Regions from separate parts of the Enterobacter sp. C4G1 genome, predicted to be linked through region 1. Evidence: predicted binding sites of a transcription regulator. Region 1 holds the regulator's gene; each other region holds the start of a gene.
The links. The regulator LexA, encoded in region 1, represses DNA repair genes until DNA is damaged. The targets are predictions, from matches to a motif close to TNCTGTATGTACATACAGNA.

Region 1 (5,156 bases):
CGCCCAGATATTCGCGGAATACGGTGGAATAGAGCTTGTTACCTTTGAAGGTACGACGAATAAAGAAGGCACCAAGGCGGCGGAAAATCGGACCTGCTGGCCAGAAGTTCAGGTTAATACCGGCCGCGATGTGCGGTGGCACTAGGCCCTGATGATAAAGCACGTAGGAAAGCAGCAGGTAGTCCATGTGGCTGCGGTGGCAGGGCACATAGACAATTTCGTGGCCGTCATGTGCCAGCTGGCGCACGCGCTCGGCGTTGTGAACGTTGATCCCCTGATAGAGGCGGTTCCACGTAAAGCTCAGAATACGATCGGACAGGCGAATCATCTCGTAGGAGAAGTTCGCAGCGATCTCTTCCATCAATGCGATGGCGTTCTGCTGTGCTTTCTCATGCGAAATCTTCTTGCTGCGCGCTTCGTCTTCCACGGCGCGGGCAATGGCTTTAGACGCCAGCAATTTATTGAACAGGTCCTGACGCGCCGGGAGGCGCGGCCCTACGGCTGCAAGACGCTGGCGCGCAAAGTGCATACGTGCCACGCGAGCCAGTTTTTGCGCGATGATTTTATCCGTACCGTGTTCATCTGCCATGCGGCGCAGCGACACAGAAGGAGAGAAACGCACGAAGCTATCGCGACCAAGCCAGGACACCGCGAAGAATTTCTGGATACCGTTGAGCATCCGCAGCGGTGGGTTTTCTTCCCCTTTTTCGCGACCTGGGCGACGACCAAACATCACCGATACCGGCACCATCTGCACATCCAAATCAGGATTGCTGCGGTGTAGATCGAGGTAGTCGTGGAACAGCTTGATGGACTCTTCTTTTGGCGTGTAATAGGTAAACACACGCGGCCCGCCGTGAATGAACACGTAGCGCGGCAGCAGAGTACCGTCGATCTCCAGTGGTTCAAGCGGATCGGGTAAATCATGCGCCAGACACTGGGCGCGGAGCGTGAGCAAGTCTGCCTTCGAGTTGTAAGGCAAAACATACATTATAGGGCGAGAGGTATCGAGCCCTAATTCCAGCGCGGGTTCTGCTGGGATAGACTTGCTTTTTACCAGAACGGTTAATGGTAAATTAAGTAATTTGTAGTAAATTCGTGGCCAGCCAGACATAAACGATGTAAAGCCTCTGGTTAATAATGCAATTGCGGCGCAAGGATAACAGAAAGCGCGCAAAATTTCTGTTGTTACCCGTCATACTTCGGGCGGCAGTAAACGCACTGCGTCTATAGTTACTGACGCTATTTCTAATAAAAGGTTCTTTTAATGGCCAATAATACCACTGGGTTAACCCGAATCATCAAAGCTGCCGGCTATTCATGGAAAGGTTTCCGTGCCGCGTGGATCAATGAAGCCGCTTTTCGTCAGGAAGGCGTTGCCGCTATCGTGGCGGTAATCATTGCCTGTTTCCTCGATGTTGATGCCATAACGCGCGTTCTTCTTATTGGTTCTGTGCTTCTGGTGATGATAGTGGAAATTCTCAATAGCGCTATTGAGGCGGTAGTTGATCGTATTGGCTCTGATTTCCATGAGCTCTCTGGTCGTGCAAAAGATATGGGGTCTGCCGCCGTGTTGCTGGCGATTATTACTGCGGTGATCACCTGGGTCACGCTGCTTTGGTCGCATTTCCGATGAGCCTCGAGGAATAATTAAGTCCCTGGTTTTTTGTGCAGTTTTTGGTTCCAAAATCACCTTTGACTGTATATACTCACAGCATAACTGTATATACACCCAGGGGGCGGAATGAAAGCGTTAACGACCAGGCAGCAAGAGGTGTTTGATCTCATCCGGGATCATATCAGCCAGACGGGAATGCCACCTACGCGTGCGGAAATCGCGCAGCGCCTGGGTTTCCGTTCTCCAAATGCTGCCGAGGAACACCTTAAAGCTCTGGCGCGTAAAGGCGTAATTGAGATTGTTTCTGGTGCTTCACGCGGCATCCGTCTGCTGGTAGAAGAAGAGACGGGCATTCCGCTGGTTGGCCGTGTCGCGGCAGGTGAGCCTTTGCTCGCACAGCAGCATATTGAAGGTCACTATCAGGTCGATCCTGGCATGTTCAAACCGAGCGCGGATTTTCTGCTGCGCGTCAGCGGCATGTCCATGAAAGACATCGGTATTCTCGATGGCGATCTGCTGGCGGTTCATAAGACTCAGGATGTGCGCAACGGTCAGGTGGTGGTGGCGCGTATTGATGACGAAGTTACCGTTAAGCGCCTGAAAAAACAGGGCAATACTGTGCAACTGCTGCCGGAAAACAGCGAATTCTCCCCAATCGTGGTGGATCTTCGCGAACATAACTTCTCCATTGAAGGTCTGGCGGTTGGCGTCATCCGCAACGGAGAATGGCTGTAATCTCCCCCTGACAGGCTACGGAGCCTCCGTAGCCTGATTCATTTCCCACTCCCGGTATTTTTCATGTCACTGCTGACTGCTTCCGATAAGGCATTGTGGCGTCTTGCACTGCCGATGATTTTTTCCAATATCACCGTTCCGCTGTTGGGGCTGGTCGATACGGCGGTTATTGGTCATCTGGATTCACCGGTGTATCTGGGTGGCGTGGCGATTGGCGCAACGGCAACCAGCTTCCTCTTTATGCTGTTGCTTTTTTTACGCATGAGCACCACCGGGCTGACGGCACAGGCGTTTGGCGCAAAAGATCCCCTGCGTCTGGCACGTGCGCTGGTACAGCCGTTAATTCTGGCGCTGGGTGCGGGTGTACTTATCGTTCTGCTGCGTACACCACTGATTGAGCTGGCATTACACATTGTAGGTGGCAGTGAAGCGGTGTTGGAGCAGGCACGGCGTTTCCTTGATATTCGCTGGCTAAGCGCACCGGCATCTCTGGCGAATCTGGTTCTGCTGGGCTGGTTACTGGGCGTTCAGTATGCCCGCGCTCCCGTTATCCTGCTGGTTGTCGGGAACGTCCTGAACATAGTGCTCGACCTCTGGCTGGTTATGGGGTTGCACATGAATGTGCAGGGCGCGGCGCTGGCAACAGCTATTGCCGAGTACGGCACGCTGATTATCGGGCTGTGGATGGTCTGGCGTGTGCTGGTGATGCGGGGCATAACACCTGCGCTGCTAAAGGCCGCCTGGCGCGGCAATATCCGCAAGCTGCTGGCGCTTAACCGCGACATCATGCTGCGCTCGCTGTTATTGCAACTGTGCTTTGGTGCACTGACGGTCTTTGGCGCGCGGCTTGGCCCGGAAATCGTTGCTGTCAACGCGGTGCTGATGACGCTGCTGACCTTTACCGCCTATGCCCTCGATGGCTTTGCCTACGCGGTAGAAGCCCATTCCGGGCAAGCGTATGGCGCGCGCGAAAGCGGGCAATTACATGATGTCTGGCGTGCTGCATGTCGTCAGGCTGGGCTGGTGGCGCTGGCATTTGCACTCATCTACACCTGCTTTGGTGAGTATATTGTTGCGCTGCTCACGTCATTACCTGCACTGCGTGAGCTGGCAAGCCACTACATCATCTGGCAGGTGATCTTACCGGTTGTGGGCGTCTGGTGTTATTTACTCGACGGGATGTTCATTGGCGCAACGCGTGGCGCGGAAATGCGTAACAGCATGGCGGTCGCGGCGGGTGGGTTTGGTTTAACGCTGCTCACGGTGCCGTATCTGGGGAATCATGGGTTATGGCTGGCCCTCGCGGTCTTTCTTCTTCTGCGTGGCCTCTCGCTGGCGTTTATCTGGCGTCGTCACTGGAAAAATAATACCTGGCTTTCATCCCGTCACGATCTCTCATGATGGTAAAAGATTCTGAATAAATTCCTGAGTGCCAGATGCTCAACTAAAATTATTATCACGTCCAGCATGAAATGAAGGTTTCGGGCGGCCCTTTCACTCTTTAACGATGAGGACCTGATGATGAATAAAGACGAAATCAGCGGCAACTGGAAACAGTTCAAAGGTAAAGCGAAAGAGCAATGGGGTAAGCTGACAGATGACGATATGACGGTCATCGAAGGAAAGCGCGATCAGCTTGTCGGTAAAATTCAGGAACGCTATGGCTACGCCAAAGATCAGGCGGAGAAAGAAGTCGGCGACTGGGAAAAGCGTAACGACTATCGCTGGTAGACCGGTAATACCTGCAAGTACAAGGATGTACACCCTGAGGGCGGCCCTGAGCCGCCTTATCTTTTGCCGTTAGCGCGGTTTTTTCTTTACCAGAATGGAGTGGTCATGCTGGCACGCATCCTGATGGCTGCATGATTCGACCTCCACGCACGCAGAGCATAATCCGTGTGCTTCAATCACATTATGGCGCAGGGCGAAGCCCATTTTGGCTGCCAGCGTATGCATAATGTCTTCAACACCTTCCGCGCACTCTTCTTTCACCACGCCGCAGCGGTCGCAGATAAACATGGCCGAGGTGTGGGTAGGCTGATCAAATAAATGGCACAGCACATAGCTGTTTGTTGATTCGACCTTGTGCACAAAGCCCTGTTCCAGCAGGAAATCCAGCGCGCGATAGACGGTAGGCGGCTTGGCCTGCGGCTCGCTTGCGCGCAGCAGGTCGAGTAAATCATACGCACTGATGGCGCCCTGTTGCAGGCTCATCAGACGCAATACTTCAAGGCGCTGTGGGGTCAGGCGCACATTGCGTTGCGCACAGAGCTTTTCAGCTTGCGCCAGCAGCTCTTTTGTGGACTTATCCATTTAGCACCTCGGCTGTCTATGGGATGGAAAACCCTCACTTTATCATGTTCTGTTAAAAACACCGAGAGCCGCCAGGTGTGCTATACCTGACGCATTGCAATCCGGGGAAACACCTAATGAAAAGACCTGACTGTATTCGACACTGGCGCGATGTGGAAGGCGCAGATGATTCTACTTATCCCGACAGCACTGAGCGTTTTTCCATTGGCGCGCCGCTGGCCCGTAAACTTGGCCTGGGGCGGATTGGTGTCCATCACGAGCGCCTGCCGCCAGGGCGGCGTACGTCTTATCCCCATGCGGAAAGTGACGAAGAGGAGTTTATCTATGTACTGGAAGGCTACCCGGAAGCCTGGATAAATGGCTATCTGTGGAAGCTGGAGCCGGGTGATAGCGTGGGGTTTCCGGCCGGAACCGGGGTATGCCATACCTTTATCAACAATACGGATGAAGAGGTCCGGCTGCTGGTCGTTGGCGAGGCCAACAAAAAACA
Region 2 (5,156 bases), 510 kb from region 1:
CTTTCTGGTGGTACAAAAAAGTGATTGCCAGCAATGGCGCTGACATGAGCTAACCGGCCCGGCCGCAGGAATAACCGTGATAACGATAAAAAAATCGCTTAATAACAGTATGCTGCTGGTCGACAACGACCAGCGGGAGATGATCCTGTTCGGCAAGGGGATCGGCTTTGGCGCAAAACCCGGCACCAGCATCGATCTCGCGCAGGTAGAGAAAGTTTTCCTGCCGCTGAGCGACCTCAAATCCCGCCATTTTTTATCGTTGACGGACACCATTCCTGCGGCATTCTTCGATATCAGTCACGACATTCTTACCCTTGCACGCAGTCAGTTCGGGGACAGGCTCAATTCGGTGCTGCTCTTCACACTCGCAGAACATCTGCACTTTGCCGTGGAACGCTACCGCAGCGGGCAACTCATCCACAATAAGCTCAGCTGGGAAGTGAAGCGCTACTACCCGCAGGAATATGGCATAGGGTTGCTGGCACGTGCGCAGGTGAACGATAAGTTTGACGTTGAGTTACCGGAAGACGAAGCAGTCAATATCGCTTTTCATCTGATCAACGCCAGCGCTCAGGATGACGACAGCAGCGCCCACCAGCAGGTTGAGCTGGTGAACCGTATCGCCGAAATCGTGCGCTATAAACTCGGCAAGGCCATTGATACGCAATCGGTGAACTATATGCGCTTTATTACTCATCTGCGTTACTTTGCCGAGCGGGTTCTGGCGGGGAAGATTGCGTTGAGTGAAACCGAGGATTTTTATCAGGAACTGATGCGCCATCGCCCGGATGCGATGACCGTAGCGTGGGTGATCCGCGACTATGTACGGGATAAATATCAGCTCACCTTACCGAAAGATGAGCTGACATGGTTAAGCATTCATATTAGCCGCCTGATGGATGGGCAGGCGTAAAACGAGCGCCGGGGTTAAACCTGACGCAGGTTCTGCGCCGCCTTCACCATATTCGCCAGCGCGGCGCGGGTTTCTGGCCAGCCGCGGGTTTTGAGGCCGCAGTCCGGGTTTACCCACAGACGCTCTGCCGGAATACGCTGTGCCGCTTTCTGCAACAGCGCCTCAATCCATTCCACGCTCGGTACGTTAGGGGAGTGAATATCGTAAACGCCCGGTCCGATTTCGTTCGGGTATTCGAACTCTTCGAAAGACTCCAGCAGCTCCATGTCTGAACGTGACGTCTCAATGGTGATCACATCGGCGTCCAGCGCAGCGATGGAATCCATGATGTCGTTAAATTCGCAGTAACACATATGTGTGTGGATCTGGGTGTCGTCCTTTGCGACGGCGGCGTTAATGCGAAACGCCTCTACGCCCCACGCCAGATAAGCATCCCAGTCGCTGCGACGTAGCGGTAATCCTTCACGCAGAGCCGGTTCGTCAATCTGGATAATACCAATCCCCGCCGCTTCCAGGTCCGCCACTTCATCACGCAGCGCCAGAGCAATCTGCTTCGCGATAGTTTCGCGGGTCACGTCTTCACGCGGGAAAGACCAGCAGAGAATCGTCACCGGGCCGGTCAACATGCCTTTGACAGGTTTGTCGGTCAGGGACTGGGCGTACTTCGCCCACTCAACGGTGATTGCTTCCGGGCGGCTGACATCGCCGATCACCACCGGCGGCTTCACGCAGCGGGAGCCGTAGCTCTGCACCCAGCCGTTCTGGGTAAAGACGAAGCCGTCCAGATGCTCACCAAAGTATTCCACCATATCGTTGCGCTCGGCTTCACCGTGTACCAGCACGTCCAGACCTAAACGCTCTTGCTCCACAATCGCCTGCTTGATGTGCTCGGCAATGCCGGCGCGATAGTTGTTCGCATCGAGGTTGCCCTTTTTGAAGTCCAGACGCAGGCCGCGAATTTCAGTGGTCTGCGGGAATGAACCGATGGTGGTTGTCGGCCAGGCTGGCAGGTTAAAACGGGCGCGCTGGGCTTCGGCACGCACTTCATAAGCGCTCTGGCGCTGGCTGTCCTGGGCGGTGATGGCCGCCAGACGTTTTTCCACAGCCGCGTTATGCACGCGAGTCGAGTGGCGACGCGCCTGAATTGGAGCACTCCATTCGGTAATGGCGGCCGTGTCACCGCTGTTCAGCGCATCGCGCAGCAGCGCCAACTCTTCGCACTTTTGCAGGGCGAAGGCAAACCAGCTCTTCACTTCGACATCCAGACGCGTTTCAACACTCAGGTCAATTGGGCTGTGCAGCAGCGAACAGGAAGAGGCCACCCACAGATCACGTTTACCGACAATCGCACTAATCTGGGCATACTTTTCCGTCAAATCAGCACGCCAGACGTTACGGCCATTCACCAGACCAGCAGAAAGCAGCCAGTCAGCAGGCAGACGTTTGTGCAGCTCTGTCACATCATCTTTACCGTGGACCAGGTCAACGTGCAGGCCCTGTACCGGCAGCGCGGTAATGGTATCGAGATTCGGAGTGACCCCTTCAAAATAGGTGGTCAGCAGCAGCTTCACCTGGCCTGTGAGCGCGTCATACGCGGGTTTGAAGGCGTTCAGCCACTCCGGCGGCAGCTCCAGTACCAGCGCAGGTTCGTCGATTTGCACCCACTCGATACCGCGTTTTGCCAGCTCCGCCAGCACCTGCTGGTATACCGGCAGGATATCGTTCAGCAGGCTCAGGCGGTCAAACTGCTCGCCCTTCACTTTACCCAGCCACAGGTAGGTGACCGGGCCAAGCAGCACAGGCTTCACCTTGTGGCCCAGCGCCAGCCCTTCGTCCACTTCATCCAGCAGCTGCGTCCAGGTCAGTTTGAACTGCTGGCCTTTGACAAATTCCGGCACCATGTAGTGGTAGTTCGTGTTGAACCACTTGGTCATTTCTGCTGCTGCAGCGGGCTCACCGCTCGGCGCACGGCCACGGCCGATACGGAACAGGGTGTCGAGATCGACCGATCCATCGTTGTTCTGATGACGAGCCGGCACGTTGCCAAGCAGCAGGCTGGTAGTCAGAACATGGTCGTACCAGGCGAAATCGCCCACCGGCAGCAGGTCAATGCCCGCTTGCTTTTGCTGATCCCAGTGACGGGCGCGCAGCTCGCGGCCCACGGCCAGCAGCTCTTCACGGGTGGATTTTCCTGCCCAGTAGCTTTCTTGCGCTTTTTTCAGTTCGCGACGCAGACCAACGCGAGGGAAACCGAGTGTGTGATTGCGGATTGTCATGGTGTACCCCTTGTGAAATTCGTTATTTAGACGTCCAGATGTTTACACTTCTATAATTGGCAGGTACTGTATATTCCTCAAGCGCAAAATGTTCATGCCGAAGTGAAGGACTTTCATGATCGAGATAAAACACCTGAAAACGCTACAAGCGTTGCGGAACTGCGGTTCTCTCGCAGCGGCTGCGGCCACGCTGCACCAGACCCAGTCTGCCCTTTCACACCAGTTCAGCGATCTGGAACAACGCCTCGGTTTCCGTCTTTTTGTGCGTAAGAGTCAGCCGCTGCGCTTTACCCCGCAGGGTGAGATTTTGCTGCAACTGGCAAATCAGGTGCTGCCGCAAATTGCCAGCGCGTTGCAGTCCTGCAACGAACCGCAGCAGACGAAATTGCGCATCGCCATTGAGTGTCATAGCTGTATACAGTGGCTGACTCCCGCGCTTGAGAACTTCCGCCAGAAGTGGCCGCAGGTGGAGATGGACTTTAAATCCGGCGTGACATTTGACCCACAGCCTTCGCTCCAGCAGGGCGAGCTGGATCTGGTCATGACCTCAGACATCCTTCCGCGCAGCGGCCTGCACTACTCACCAATGTTTGATTATGAAGTGCGCCTGGTACTGGCACCGGATCATCCGCTGGCCGCTAAAACGCGCGTCACGCCGGAAGATCTGGCCACGGAAACGCTGCTGATTTACCCGGTGCAACGCAGTCGCCTGGATATCTGGCGTCACTTCCTGCAACCGGCAGGCATCAACCCGCAGCTGAAAAGCGTGGATAACACCTTGCTGTTAATTCAGATGGTTGCCGCCAGAATGGGCATCGCGGCGCTGCCGCACTGGGTGGTGGAGAGTTTTGAACGCCAGGGCCTGGTGGTGACCAAAACCCTGGGTGAAGGACTGTGGAGCCGGCTGTACGCTGCCGTGCGCGATGGCGAGCAGCGTCAACCGGTTACAGAAGCGTTTATTCGTTCAGCGCGGAACCACGCGTGCGACCATCTTCCGTTTGTGCGGAGCGCGGAGCGACCCAACGGCGATGTACCCACAACGAAGCCAGGATCACCGTTCCCCCAATAATAAAGCTCGGCCAGTGCGGTTGCTCCTGCCAGATAGCCAGGTTAACCAGCAGACCCGCCGGCACATGCACGTTGTTCATGATCCCCAGCGTACCGGCGTCTACCTGGGTAGCGCCGTAGTTCCACATGAAGTATCCCAGCCCGGACGCCACCACGCCCAGCCAGACCAGAATGCCCCACTGCACGGAAGTGGTCGGCAGTTTTTGCGGGTTGCCGAGCATAAACCACGCCGCCACGGCAACAATGGCCGCCCCCATATAGAACCAGGCAAAGGCGTTATGCTGCGGCATCGGACGGGTTTCCATCAGGCGTTTGTAACCCACCATGCCAATGGCGAAGCTGATGTTGGCCAGCTGTACAAACATCAGACCGGTCCAGAAGTGGTCGCTCACTTTGTCGTAGCGAATGATCGCCGCACCGACAACCGCCAGCAGCGCGCTCAGCGCATAGCCCCAACGCAGGCGACGCTTACTCAGCAGATCGTAAATCAGCGTGATATAGAGCGGTGTGAGCACGGTAAACAGCAGGAATTCGGATACCGACAGGTACACGTAAGCGCGGAAGCTGAACAGATACATGATGCCGAGCTGCATTGCCCCCACCAGCATGTACAGCAGAATGGTTTTCAGCGTTTGCCCACGCGTACGCAGAAACGGCAGGAATACCAGTGCCGCCAGCCCCACGCGCATCAGCACTGAGAAGTAGCTGTCTACCGAACCCGCAAGGTATTCGCCAATCAGGCTAAATGAGAAGGCCCACAGAATAGTGGTGATAATGAGTAGCGCCACAATGCTTGTCTCTCTGAAAGAAGGACAGGCATTGTAGCGAACTCTTTAGTTGACAACTGAGCAATAAATAACCAAATGAAGATTATTCAAGGAACAGCTTGCGCAGATATT
Region 3 (5,156 bases), 610 kb from region 1:
TATCTGCCTAACGGGCTGTTCCTGCTGGCCCCAAGTGCATTTTTCATTATCGGTTTGCTGATCTGGCTGATTCGTACCCTGAAACCAGAACAGCAGGAAAAGGAGTAACCGACAATGTCTCATTACCTGAGTTTGTTTGTGCGCGCGGTGTTTGTTGAAAACATGGCGCTCGCGTTTTTCCTGGGCATGTGTACGTTCCTCGCAGTGTCCAAAAAGGTATCAACGGCATTTGGTCTGGGTGTGGCGGTCACCGTGGTGCTCGGATTATCTGTACCGATTAATAATCTGGTGTACAACTTTGTCCTGCGTGATGGCGCGCTGGTTGAGGGAGTCGATCTGAGTTTCCTTAACTTCATCACCTTTATCGGTGTGATTGCGGCGCTGGTACAAATACTTGAGATGATCCTCGATAAATATTTCCCGTCGCTTTATAACGCGCTGGGGATCTTCCTGCCGCTGATCGCGGTGAACTGCGCCATCTTCGGCGGCGTGTCGTTTATGGTCCAGCGTGATTACAACTTCAGTGAATCCATCGTTTACGGCTTTGGCTCCGGTATTGGCTGGATGCTGGCGATTGTCACTATGGCGGGGATCCGGGAAAAAATGAAATATGCCAACGTGCCCGCAGGGTTGCGAGGCTTAGGGATCACCTTTATCACCACCGGGCTAATGGCGCTGGGCTTTATGTCCTTCTCCGGCGTGCAGCTCTGAGGGCTTAGATATGGAAATTATTCTTGGCGTGGCGATGTTCACGCTCATTGTACTGGTACTGTCTGGGCTGATACTGGCTGCGCGTTCTAAGCTTGTGAACGCCGGGGACGTCATTATTGATATTAATGGTGAGCCGCAGAACCAGATCCGCACTCCGGCGGGCGACAAACTGCTTAACACGCTTTCGGGTAACGGGATATTTGTCTCCTCGGCCTGTGGCGGCGGGGGTTCCTGTGGGCAATGTCGTGTGACGGTGAAAGAGGGCGGTGGCGACATTTTGCCAACTGAACTGGCGCACATCACGAAACGTGAGGCGAAAGACGGTTGCCGCCTGGCCTGCCAGGTTGCGGTGCGCCAGAACATGAAAATTGAGCTGCCGGAAGAGATCTTCGGCATCAAAAAATGGGAGTGCGAGGTTATCTCTAACGATAACAAAGCCACTTTTATTAAAGAGCTGAAACTGTGCGTGCCTGATGGGGAAGATGTGCCCTTCCGCGCAGGCGGATATATCCAGATTGAGTGCCCGGAGCACACCGTTGCTTACGCCGATTTTGACGTGCCGGACGAATACCGCGCCGACTGGGATAAATTTAATCTCTTCCGCTTTGCGTCAGAGGTCAATGAGCCAACGTTACGTGCCTACTCTATGGCTAACTACCCGGAAGAGAAGGGCATCATTATGCTTAACGTGCGTATCGCCACGCCACCACCGGCTGTGCCGGATGCACCACCGGGCGTGATGTCGTCTTATATCTGGTCACTGAAAGCAGGTGATAAAGTCACGATCTCGGGCCCGTTTGGCGAATTCTTCGCTAAAGAGACGGATGCTGAAATGGTGTTTATCGGCGGCGGAGCAGGGATGGCGCCGATGCGTTCGCATATTTTCGACCAGCTTAAACGGCTCGGCAGTCAACGAAAAATAAGCTTCTGGTACGGGGCCCGCTCGCTGCGCGAAATGTTCTATGACGATGAATTCGAACAACTGGCGCGTGAAAATCCTAACTTTACCTTCCATGTGGCGCTGTCTGACCCGCAGCCGGAAGATAACTGGACAGGTTATACGGGCTTCATCCACAACGTTCTCTATGAGCACTACCTGAAGCAGCACGCAGCACCGGAAGATTGTGAATTCTACATGTGTGGCCCGCCAATGATGAATGCGGCCGTCATTAAGATGCTCAAAGATCTGGGTGTGGAAGATGAGAACATCATGCTGGATGACTTTGGAGGCTGATGATGTTGACGTTTCTGGCAACCTTTTTGGTCTTTTTGCTGGTGGTATTCGGCATGTCGTTAGGCTGGATCATCAGGCGTAAAAGCATACAGGGCAGTTGCGGCGGTATCTCTTCTTTGGGGATGGAAAAAGTCTGCGATTGCCCGGAGCCGTGCGACGCGCGGAAAAAAAGAATGGCCCGCGAACAGCAACGCATTATTTAAGGTTTTGTAGGCCGGGTATGGCGAAGTCGCCACCCGGCGTTTTCCACATCCACTTCTCAATCCTCATAAATTTACTGTATACTTATCCAGTGATAAGTGAGGGCTTACTATGCGCAAAATAATCCATGTGGATATGGACTGTTTTTTTGCCGCAGTGGAGATGCGTGACAACCCGGCGCTGCGGGATATCCCTATCGCCATTGGCGGTAGCCGCGTCCAGCGTGGAGTGATCAGCACTGCCAATTACCCAGCGCGCAAATTTGGCGTGCGCAGCGCCATGCCGACGGCGATGGCGTTGAAACTCTGCCCGCACCTCACCCTTCTGCCGGGCCGGTTTGAAGCCTACAAAGAAGCCTCCGTTCATATCCGGGACATTTTCTCCCGTTACACGTCGCTGATTGAACCGCTTTCGCTTGATGAGGCCTATCTGGATGTCACTGACAGCGTCCATTGCCACGGCTCTGCCACGCTGATGGCACAGGAGATCCGCCAGACTATTGCCCGTGAGCTGAACCTAACAGCATCGGCAGGCGTTGCGCCGGTGAAGTTCCTTGCAAAAATCGCTTCAGATTTGAATAAACCGAATGGCCAGTACGTCATCACCCCGGATGACGTTCCGGCTTTTTTAAAAACGTTACCGCTTGGAAAAATACCCGGTGTCGGGAAAGTCTCAGCCGCGAAGCTTGAAAGTATGGGGCTGCGTACCTGCGAAGATGTGCAGCGCAGCGATCTCGTGATGCTGCTCAAGCGTTTCGGGAAGTTTGGCCGTGTTCTGTGGGAGCGCAGCCAGGGCATTGACGAGCGGAGCGTGAATAACGAGCGGCTGCGTAAATCCGTTGGCGTAGAGCGTACGCTGATTGAAGATATTCATGACTGGGCTGAATGCGAGGCCATTATTACCGGGCAACTTTACCCGGAGCTGGAAAGACGCCTTGCCAGGGTGAAACCAGACCTTCTGATTGCCCGCCAGGGGATCAAACTCAAGTTCAATGATTTTCAGCAAACCACCCAGGAGCACGTCTGGCCGCGCCTGAATAAAGACGATCTTATCGCGACGGCAAAAAAGGCCTGGGAAGAACGACGGGGTGGAAGAGGGGTTCGGCTGGTGGGATTACACGTCACGCTGCTGGATCCGCAGCTTGAGCGACAGCTGGTATTGGGATTGTAAAAAAGCCCGGTGGCGCTACCGCTTACCGGGCCTGTGTTTTTCACCCTCTCCCTGCGGGAGAGGGCTGGGGTGGGGGTTTTACTTCGCAGGAATCGCTTTCAGCAGTTCAGTCAGCAGGGTCCAGTAGTGGCCCACGCTTTCGATATGAACCTGCTCATCCGGGGAGTGTGGCCCGGTGATGGTTGGCCCGATGGACACCATATCCATATCCGGATACGGCTTTTTGAACAGGCCACATTCCAGACCCGCGTGGATCACCTGAATGTTCGGGGTGCTGTTGAACAGACGCTGGTAAGTTTCACGCACCAGAGCCATTACCGGTGAGCTTGCATCCGGCTGCCAGCCTGGGTAGCTACCTTTAGCGGACGTTGACGCGCCAGCCAGTTTGCCCAGAGATTCCAGCATACTGACAACGTACTCTTTACCGCTGTCGATAAGTGAACGGATCAGGCAGATGATTTCTGCGCTGTCGTCGCTCATGGTCACGACGCCAACGTTCAGAGAAGTTTCCACAACGCCTTTTGCGACGTCAGAGTTGCGAATAACACCGTTTGGCGAGGCATTTAGCAACTGGATAAAGTTGTCGCGAGACTGTGCAGTCAGAGCGGCTTTATCTGTCGATACCGATTCCAGAACCACAGTCAGGTTTTTTTCTTTTGCAGACAGTTCATTTTTCAGGATATCCAGATAAACGCTGGAGAGTTTTTTCAGCTCGTTTGCTTTTGCCGCTGGCACTGCAACAGTGGTAAATGCTTCACGCGGGATTGCGTTACGCAGCGTACCGCCGTTGAAATCAACCAGACGCAGGTCCAGTTCAGCCGCGTGGCCTGCCAGGAAGCGCGCCAGCAGTTTGTTGGCGTTACCCAGGCCTAAGTGAATATCGCCACCAGAGTGACCCCCTTTCAGGCCTTTCAGCGTCAGCTTGAAGGTCTGGAAACCAGCAGGGATCGCTTCACGGGACAGTGGCAGCGTAGTGATGAAATCGATCCCGCCTGCGCAACCCATGTAGATCTCGCCTTCTTCTTCTGAGTCGGTGTTGATCAGGATATCCGCTTGCAGCCAGTTTGCTTGCAGGCCGAAAGCCCCGTCCATACCGGCTTCTTCGGTCATGGTCAGCAGTACTTCCAGTGGGCCGTGCTCAACGCTGTTGTCTGCCAGTACCGCCAGGGCTGATGCCATGCCAATACCGTTATCCGCGCCAAGCGTGGTGCCGCGCGCTTTTACCCAGTCGCCGTCGATATACGGCTGAATAGGATCTTTAGTGAAATCGTGAACGGTATCGTTGTTTTTCTGTGGAACCATGTCCAGGTGCGCTTGCAGTACAACCGGTTTACGGTTTTCCATGCCTGCGGTTGCGGCTTTGCGGATCAGAATGTTGCCAACCTGATCGCGCTCAGTGTGCAGACCTTTTTCCTTCGCCCAGCCAATAATATGTTCGGCAAGCTGTTCTTCATGATAGGACGGGTGCGGAATGGAACAGATTTTGGCAAAAATATCCCACAGCGGCTGTGGAGATAATTGAGACAGTTCAGACACGATAAGTCTCCTTGTCGATGCTCTGCAAACATTGATGCAGGTCACAGGGTTAGCAGGTTAATAGTTACCACAAGTCTGGCTTGCGAGATGCAACTGAGAATACCACTTTCTCTGGTTGCTGGTAGCATAAAGCATGTAAAAACTCGGGCTCAGGGCGCTAAACACTGGTTTTTAGCGCGTCAGATCTCTATAATCTCGCGCAACCTATTTCCCCCTTGAACACTTTTTAAGCCGTATACAAACAGGCTGGGACACTTCACATGAGCGAAAAATACGTCGTCACCTGGGACATGTTGCAGATTCA
Region 4 (5,156 bases), 1.3 Mb from region 1:
GCCCGTCGTACCCGCAACCAGCAGGTGTGGCATTTTTGCGAGGTCGGCCACCACAGGATCGCCTGCGATGTCTTTGCCCAGCACCACACTCAACGGCGATGGATTCTCGCGGAACTTGGCGTTATCCAACACTTCACGCAGATAGACGGTCTGGCGTTTCTTATTTGGCAGTTCCAGGCCGACATAAGGTTTACCCGGGATAACTTCCACCACACGCACCGCAACGGTCGACAACGAGCGAGCCAGGTCACGGGACAGGTTAGAAATTCTCGCGGCTTTAACACCTGGCGCCAGGTTCAGTTCGAAACGGGTAATAACCGGACCTGGGGAATAATTCACCACGTCCGCCTTAATGCGGAAATCAGCCAGACGCGCTTCCACAAGACGCGCCATCTGCTCCAGTGCAAAGGTATCCACCGGTTCAACTTCTGACGGAGGCGGCGTTAACAGATCCAGCGACGGCAGCGGCGTACTTGGGCGTTGCAGCGGACGGCTATCACCATTGCGCATCAGCAGCGGGTGAATCAGGCTTTCCTTCGGCTGTGCCGGTGGCTGCTGGAACTGCGGCGCGTGCTGAGGCTGTTGCGGCTGCGCATAAGCCTGTGGCGCTGGCTGCTGCACGTGCGGCGCAGGTGCAGGCTGCTGGTGCGCAGTTTGCGTTTCAGGCATCACACCTGGGGTGAATAACGGTTCGCTCGGGCCATCATCAACCAAATCTTTCATTGGCGAGAATTCGAAGTCAGATAACGAGAACGGATTCGCTCCCGTAGGCTGCTCACCGGAATAGCGTTGCTGCTGAGTGGCAGCAAACTGGCGCGCTAACTCTGCTTCGGCCACGTCGTCTTCATCTTCTTCATGAACATGAGTCGGGCGGGCTTCGTGTTGATACTCTTCGCCATAACGCTGCTGCTGTTGTACGGCAAACTGACGCCCCAGCTCATCCTGCTGCATCTCATCGGCGTCATCTTCGTACTCAGATTCACGCGCTTTCTCCTCAGCCATACGCTGAGAAGGTAATTTGATGCCATAGGACGCCAGCTCACGGCGGGTAGGAACACGCACGCGATTAGGACGAGGAAGCTGCGGGCCAATACCCTCTTTCACCTGTGGACGCGGCGCGCCACCGGATGCAAGGCTAAAGACAGGCGCAGCAACTGCCGCCGCCGCGGTAGCGTGCTTCACACTTTCCGCCACTGGCGCAACAACAGGTGTTGGGTCAACTGGTGGAACAGTAACGGAAGGAGCCCTGGTCACAGGTTCTTGCTTCGGTTCCGGTACGGGCTGATACCAGGCAGCCAGCTGTTCGCGCTCACGTGCCCGGCGTTCTTCAACTTCTTCAAAATAGTACATTGGTGGGCGAGTCGGTTTGACCTCTTCCACTTCAACTTGCGGTTCAGCGTCAGGCTGAGCAGGCTCAACCGCAACCGGGGCATAGTCCTGATAAGGCTGAGACACCGGCGCTTCATACTCCGCGTACGGCTGCGGCGCGTATTCCGGTTCCGGCTGGTATGGCTGCTGCCACTGTTCCTGCGGCTGTGCTGGCGCATAGCTTTGCAGTTCAGGGGTAATAACCGGCTGATGTGCAGGGATTGCAGGCGCGTCTTGCCACTCAACCGCAGGTTGCTGGGTAAGAGGCTCTGGCTCATACACCGGCGCGGAAGGCATGACTGCCTCAACAGGCGCAGCATAGGCCTGAGCGGCTGTCGTTGCCGCAGCTGCCGCCGCGACAGGTTCGCTAACGGAATGACCATTTAACAACGGGTCGTATTCGTCGTAATCACCTGGAGTGGCGCGGCTGCCAGAGAAGAGCACATCATCAGGGTCAACGGGGGCACCCGCAGCACGGTATTCAGCCTGCTCGTCGTCATCCATGCGTTTGCCGGAGAAGAGCGCAGCATCTGTTTTGCGTCCTAACGGATTAGCAAATTTTTCTGCCACACGTTTGCGGCGCGCCAGCGCGCCACGCAGAATACGCGCGCGGCGAGATTCGCGATGCGGAGCTGAAGCGGTATCCTCTTCGTCCTCATCTTCGTATTCGTATTCGTCTTCATCTACCCACGTATCATCACGACGAGTACGGTTGCTGGCAAACGTCAAAATAGTAAGGATCAGACTGCCGAGTTTTTCGGCAATGCTCACCCATGACCAACCGGTAAACAGGGTTAATCCCGCAGCCCAGATACAGAGCAGCGTAATGGTGCCTCCACTGCTATGCAGCATCGGTTGCAGCGCGGTGCTCAGCAAACTGCCAATCACTCCACCGGAAGCGAAATACCAGATATCGTCGGCATTAATCGCCGCCAACCCGCAGGAGGTCAGGATCAGTGCCAGAGCACCAATCAGGCGCAGCGAAACCGCGAAATAATCGATGTATTCATCGTTCTGACGATGACGCCAGGCAAACCAGCAGCCACCGATGATGATCACCGGGATGGTATAGGCCATGACACCGAAGATGAAAAACAGGGTGTCCGCAAGCCAGGCACCGGGCGTGCCACCTAAATTATGGATAGGCTCATGCCATGCGGTTTGCGACCAGCTCGGATCTGAGGGGTTGAAACTGAGTAAGGCTGCCATCAGCCAGACGGCAAAAAGGGCAATAACAATCAGCAACGCCTCAAGGAGTCGACGTCCGCTGCTTAGCTTCGATAGTGTGACTTCTTTGTCTTCAGTATATTCCTGGCTCAAGAAAGGCTCTCCAGGTATCAGGCATGTCCTGCCTGTTTGCTAAAACGGACAACAGCGCCGGGTATCCCCGGCACTGTTGCTGTATGGATTAACAGGAGTGTAATCAAACTACGCTGATTTTGCACCTGTTCCGTGTTAGCGCGTCTTAATAACCAGACGATTGCTCTGTTTGACCTCTTCCATCACCACATAGGTACGGGTGTCGTTCACGCCTGGCAGACGCAGCAGGGTTTCACCCAGCAGCTTACGGTAGGCGGACATGTCTGGCACACGGGTTTTCAACAGGTAGTCGAAATCACCGGAAACCAAGTGACACTCTTGAATTTCTTCAAGTTTTTGTACAGCGGAGTTAAATTGCTCAAACACATCCGGCGCACCACGATTCAGAGTAATCTCAACAAATACCAGAAGTGAGGCATCCAGATAATGCGGGTTCAGCAGAGCCGTATAGCCCTGAATAAAACCCTGTCTTTCCAGTCGGCGCACACGCTCAAGGCACGGCGTCGGGGAAAGTCCCACACGTTTTGAAAGCTCGACGTTGGAAATACGCCCATCCTTTTGCAATTCATTAAGAATGTTACGATCGATACGGTCGAGGTCTTTGCCAGGGCGCTTCTTGCTATCTACCATTATTATTGTCTCTCTGTATTCCTTCCCTACTCCTGCCTGGACCCTGTGCACATCACTGTTCAGAGCCTGTACCCGTTATTCATCACATCGCCTGATTATGTAATATACGCGATGCGGATTCGGGTTCTACGGTAAGAAGACCGGTGCCTGAAATGGCCGCCACCGACATCACGTATGGCGTCTGTCCACACCATGCGTAGATTTCACTGACCCGGTAAAAATGGCATTTACGTGCATGTCTATGCGACACACTGTTAACGCGGTTTTTTTCTTCCTTCAATGTTTTCGCAAAAGCGCAGGGGATTGTCAAAGCAAAACATCGATTTTTAGTACAACATGCCGGATATTCATAACGACTGGCCATTAATCCTCATTTTATTGCCTTATAAACGACCGGTTTTTAGTAGAAAGCGTTATGTTATAGCGCTCAATCCATCGCCAGTGTCTATTGCACATATCGATATCAAAATTGCTGCGCTCTTTTTTTACGGCAACAAATTCCCTACAATCCTGACAAATGTCTGCCAACAACAATGGGGATCTCATGGGCACGGCCAAACACAGTAAGCTGCTAATTCTTGGTTCTGGACCTGCGGGATATACCGCGGCGGTCTATGCTGCGCGCGCTAACCTGCAACCGGTGTTGATTACCGGTATGGAAAAAGGCGGTCAGTTGACCACCACGACTGAAGTAGAAAACTGGCCAGGCGACCCGAACGACCTGACCGGGCCGCTGCTGATGGAGCGTATGCACGAACATGCGACCAAATTCGAAACCGAAATTCTGTTCGATCACATCAACAAGGTTGACCTGCAAAACCGTCCGTTCCGCTTGACAGGCGACAACGGTGAGTACACCTGCGATGCGCTCATTGTCGCAACCGGTGCATCGGCGCGTTACCTCGGACTGCCATCTGAAGAAGCCTTCAAAGGCCGTGGCGTTTCTGCCTGCGCAACCTGTGACGGTTTCTTCTACCGTAACCAGAAAGTCGCGGTTATCGGTGGCGGTAACACCGCAGTAGAAGAAGCGCTGTATCTGGCGAACATCGCCTCTGAAGTGCATTTGATCCATCGCCGCGACACCTTCCGCGCAGAGAAGATCCTGATTAAACGTCTGATGGATAAAGTGGCGAGCGGCAATATCGTGCTGCACACCAATCGTACTCTGGAAGAAGTGACGGGCGATCAGATGGGCGTTGCTGGCCTGCGCATCCGCGATACGCAGAACACCGACCACGAGGAATCACTGGAAGTGGCGGGTCTGTTTGTGGCTATCGGCCATAGCCCGAATACCGCTATCTTTGACGGTCAGCTGGAGCTGGAAAACGGCTACATTAAAGTGCAGTCCGGTATTCACGGTAACGCGACCCAGACCAGCATCCCAGGCGTCTTCGCTGCGGGTGACGTGATGGACCATATTTACCGTCAGGCGATCACCTCTGCTGGCACCGGCTGTATGGCCGCGCTGGACGCTGAACGCTACCTTGACGGGCTGGCTGAAACAGGTAAATAATCTTTACAAGTCAGTAACAAACGTAAATAAAGGCGGCGATAAGTCGCCTTTATTGTCTCTCCGTTGTAACATTGCCGTGCCCAATTTCTAATAACGTCACCTGCAAAGTACGCAATGGAAAAAACCCGTCAACAAGAGTTAACTCGCTGGCTTAAAAAGCAAAGCGTTATTTCCCGCCGCTGGCTGAATATTTCCCGTCTGCTGGGACTTATCAGCGGTCTGTTGATTGTTGCCCAGGCATGGCTGCTGGCCCGCATTCTCAATCATATGATCATGGAGAACATCCCGCGCGAAGCGCTTCTGATGCCCTTTATCGTATTAGTCC

Region 2: a site for LexA is predicted at 3,254-3,273, ahead of metR (HTH-type transcriptional regulator MetR). Genes of this name have one in related genera too.
Region 3: a site for LexA is predicted at 2,221-2,240, ahead of dinB (DNA polymerase IV). Genes of this name have one in related genera too.
Region 4: a site for LexA is predicted at 2,766-2,785, ahead of ACT9TW_RS12850 (DNA translocase FtsK 4TM domain-containing protein). Genes of this name have one in related genera too.

The regions. Positions count from the first base shown of each region.
Region 1 is NZ_JBQVVV010000001.1:1,395,313-1,400,468, forward strand. It holds gene plsB (glycerol-3-phosphate 1-O-acyltransferase PlsB) at 1-1,114, opposite strand, end outside; gene ACT9TW_RS06665 (diacylglycerol kinase) at 1,268-1,636, shown strand; gene lexA (transcriptional repressor LexA) at 1,745-2,353, shown strand; gene dinF (MATE family efflux transporter DinF) at 2,417-3,754, shown strand; gene ACT9TW_RS06680 (CsbD family protein) at 3,875-4,084, shown strand; gene zur (zinc uptake transcriptional repressor Zur) at 4,154-4,666, opposite strand; gene ACT9TW_RS06690 (cupin domain-containing protein) at 4,783-5,156, shown strand, end outside.
Region 2 is NZ_JBQVVV010000001.1:885,515-890,670, forward strand. It holds gene ACT9TW_RS04255 (glycoside hydrolase family 1 protein) at 1-53, shown strand, start outside; gene ACT9TW_RS04260 (PRD domain-containing protein) at 77-913, shown strand; gene metE (5-methyltetrahydropteroyltriglutamate--homocysteine S-methyltransferase) at 928-3,189, opposite strand; gene metR (HTH-type transcriptional regulator MetR) at 3,305-4,258, shown strand; gene ACT9TW_RS04275 (carboxylate/amino acid/amine transporter) at 4,146-5,045, opposite strand; gene yigL (sugar/pyridoxal phosphate phosphatase YigL) at 5,128-5,156, opposite strand, start outside.
Region 3 is NZ_JBQVVV010000001.1:2,008,411-2,013,566, forward strand. It holds gene ACT9TW_RS09625 (NADH:ubiquinone reductase (Na(+)-transporting) subunit D) at 1-108, shown strand, start outside; gene nqrE (NADH:ubiquinone reductase (Na(+)-transporting) subunit E) at 115-711, shown strand; gene nqrF (NADH:ubiquinone reductase (Na(+)-transporting) subunit F) at 722-1,945, shown strand; gene nqrM ((Na+)-NQR maturation NqrM) at 1,945-2,148, shown strand; gene dinB (DNA polymerase IV) at 2,258-3,316, shown strand; gene pepD (cytosol nonspecific dipeptidase) at 3,395-4,852, opposite strand; gene gpt (xanthine phosphoribosyltransferase) at 5,113-5,156, shown strand, end outside.
Region 4 is NZ_JBQVVV010000001.1:2,666,429-2,671,584, reverse strand. It holds gene ACT9TW_RS12850 (DNA translocase FtsK 4TM domain-containing protein) at 1-2,688, opposite strand, end outside; gene lrp (leucine-responsive transcriptional regulator Lrp) at 2,824-3,318, opposite strand; gene trxB (thioredoxin-disulfide reductase) at 3,863-4,831, shown strand; gene cydD (heme ABC transporter permease/ATP-binding protein CydD) at 4,946-5,156, shown strand, end outside.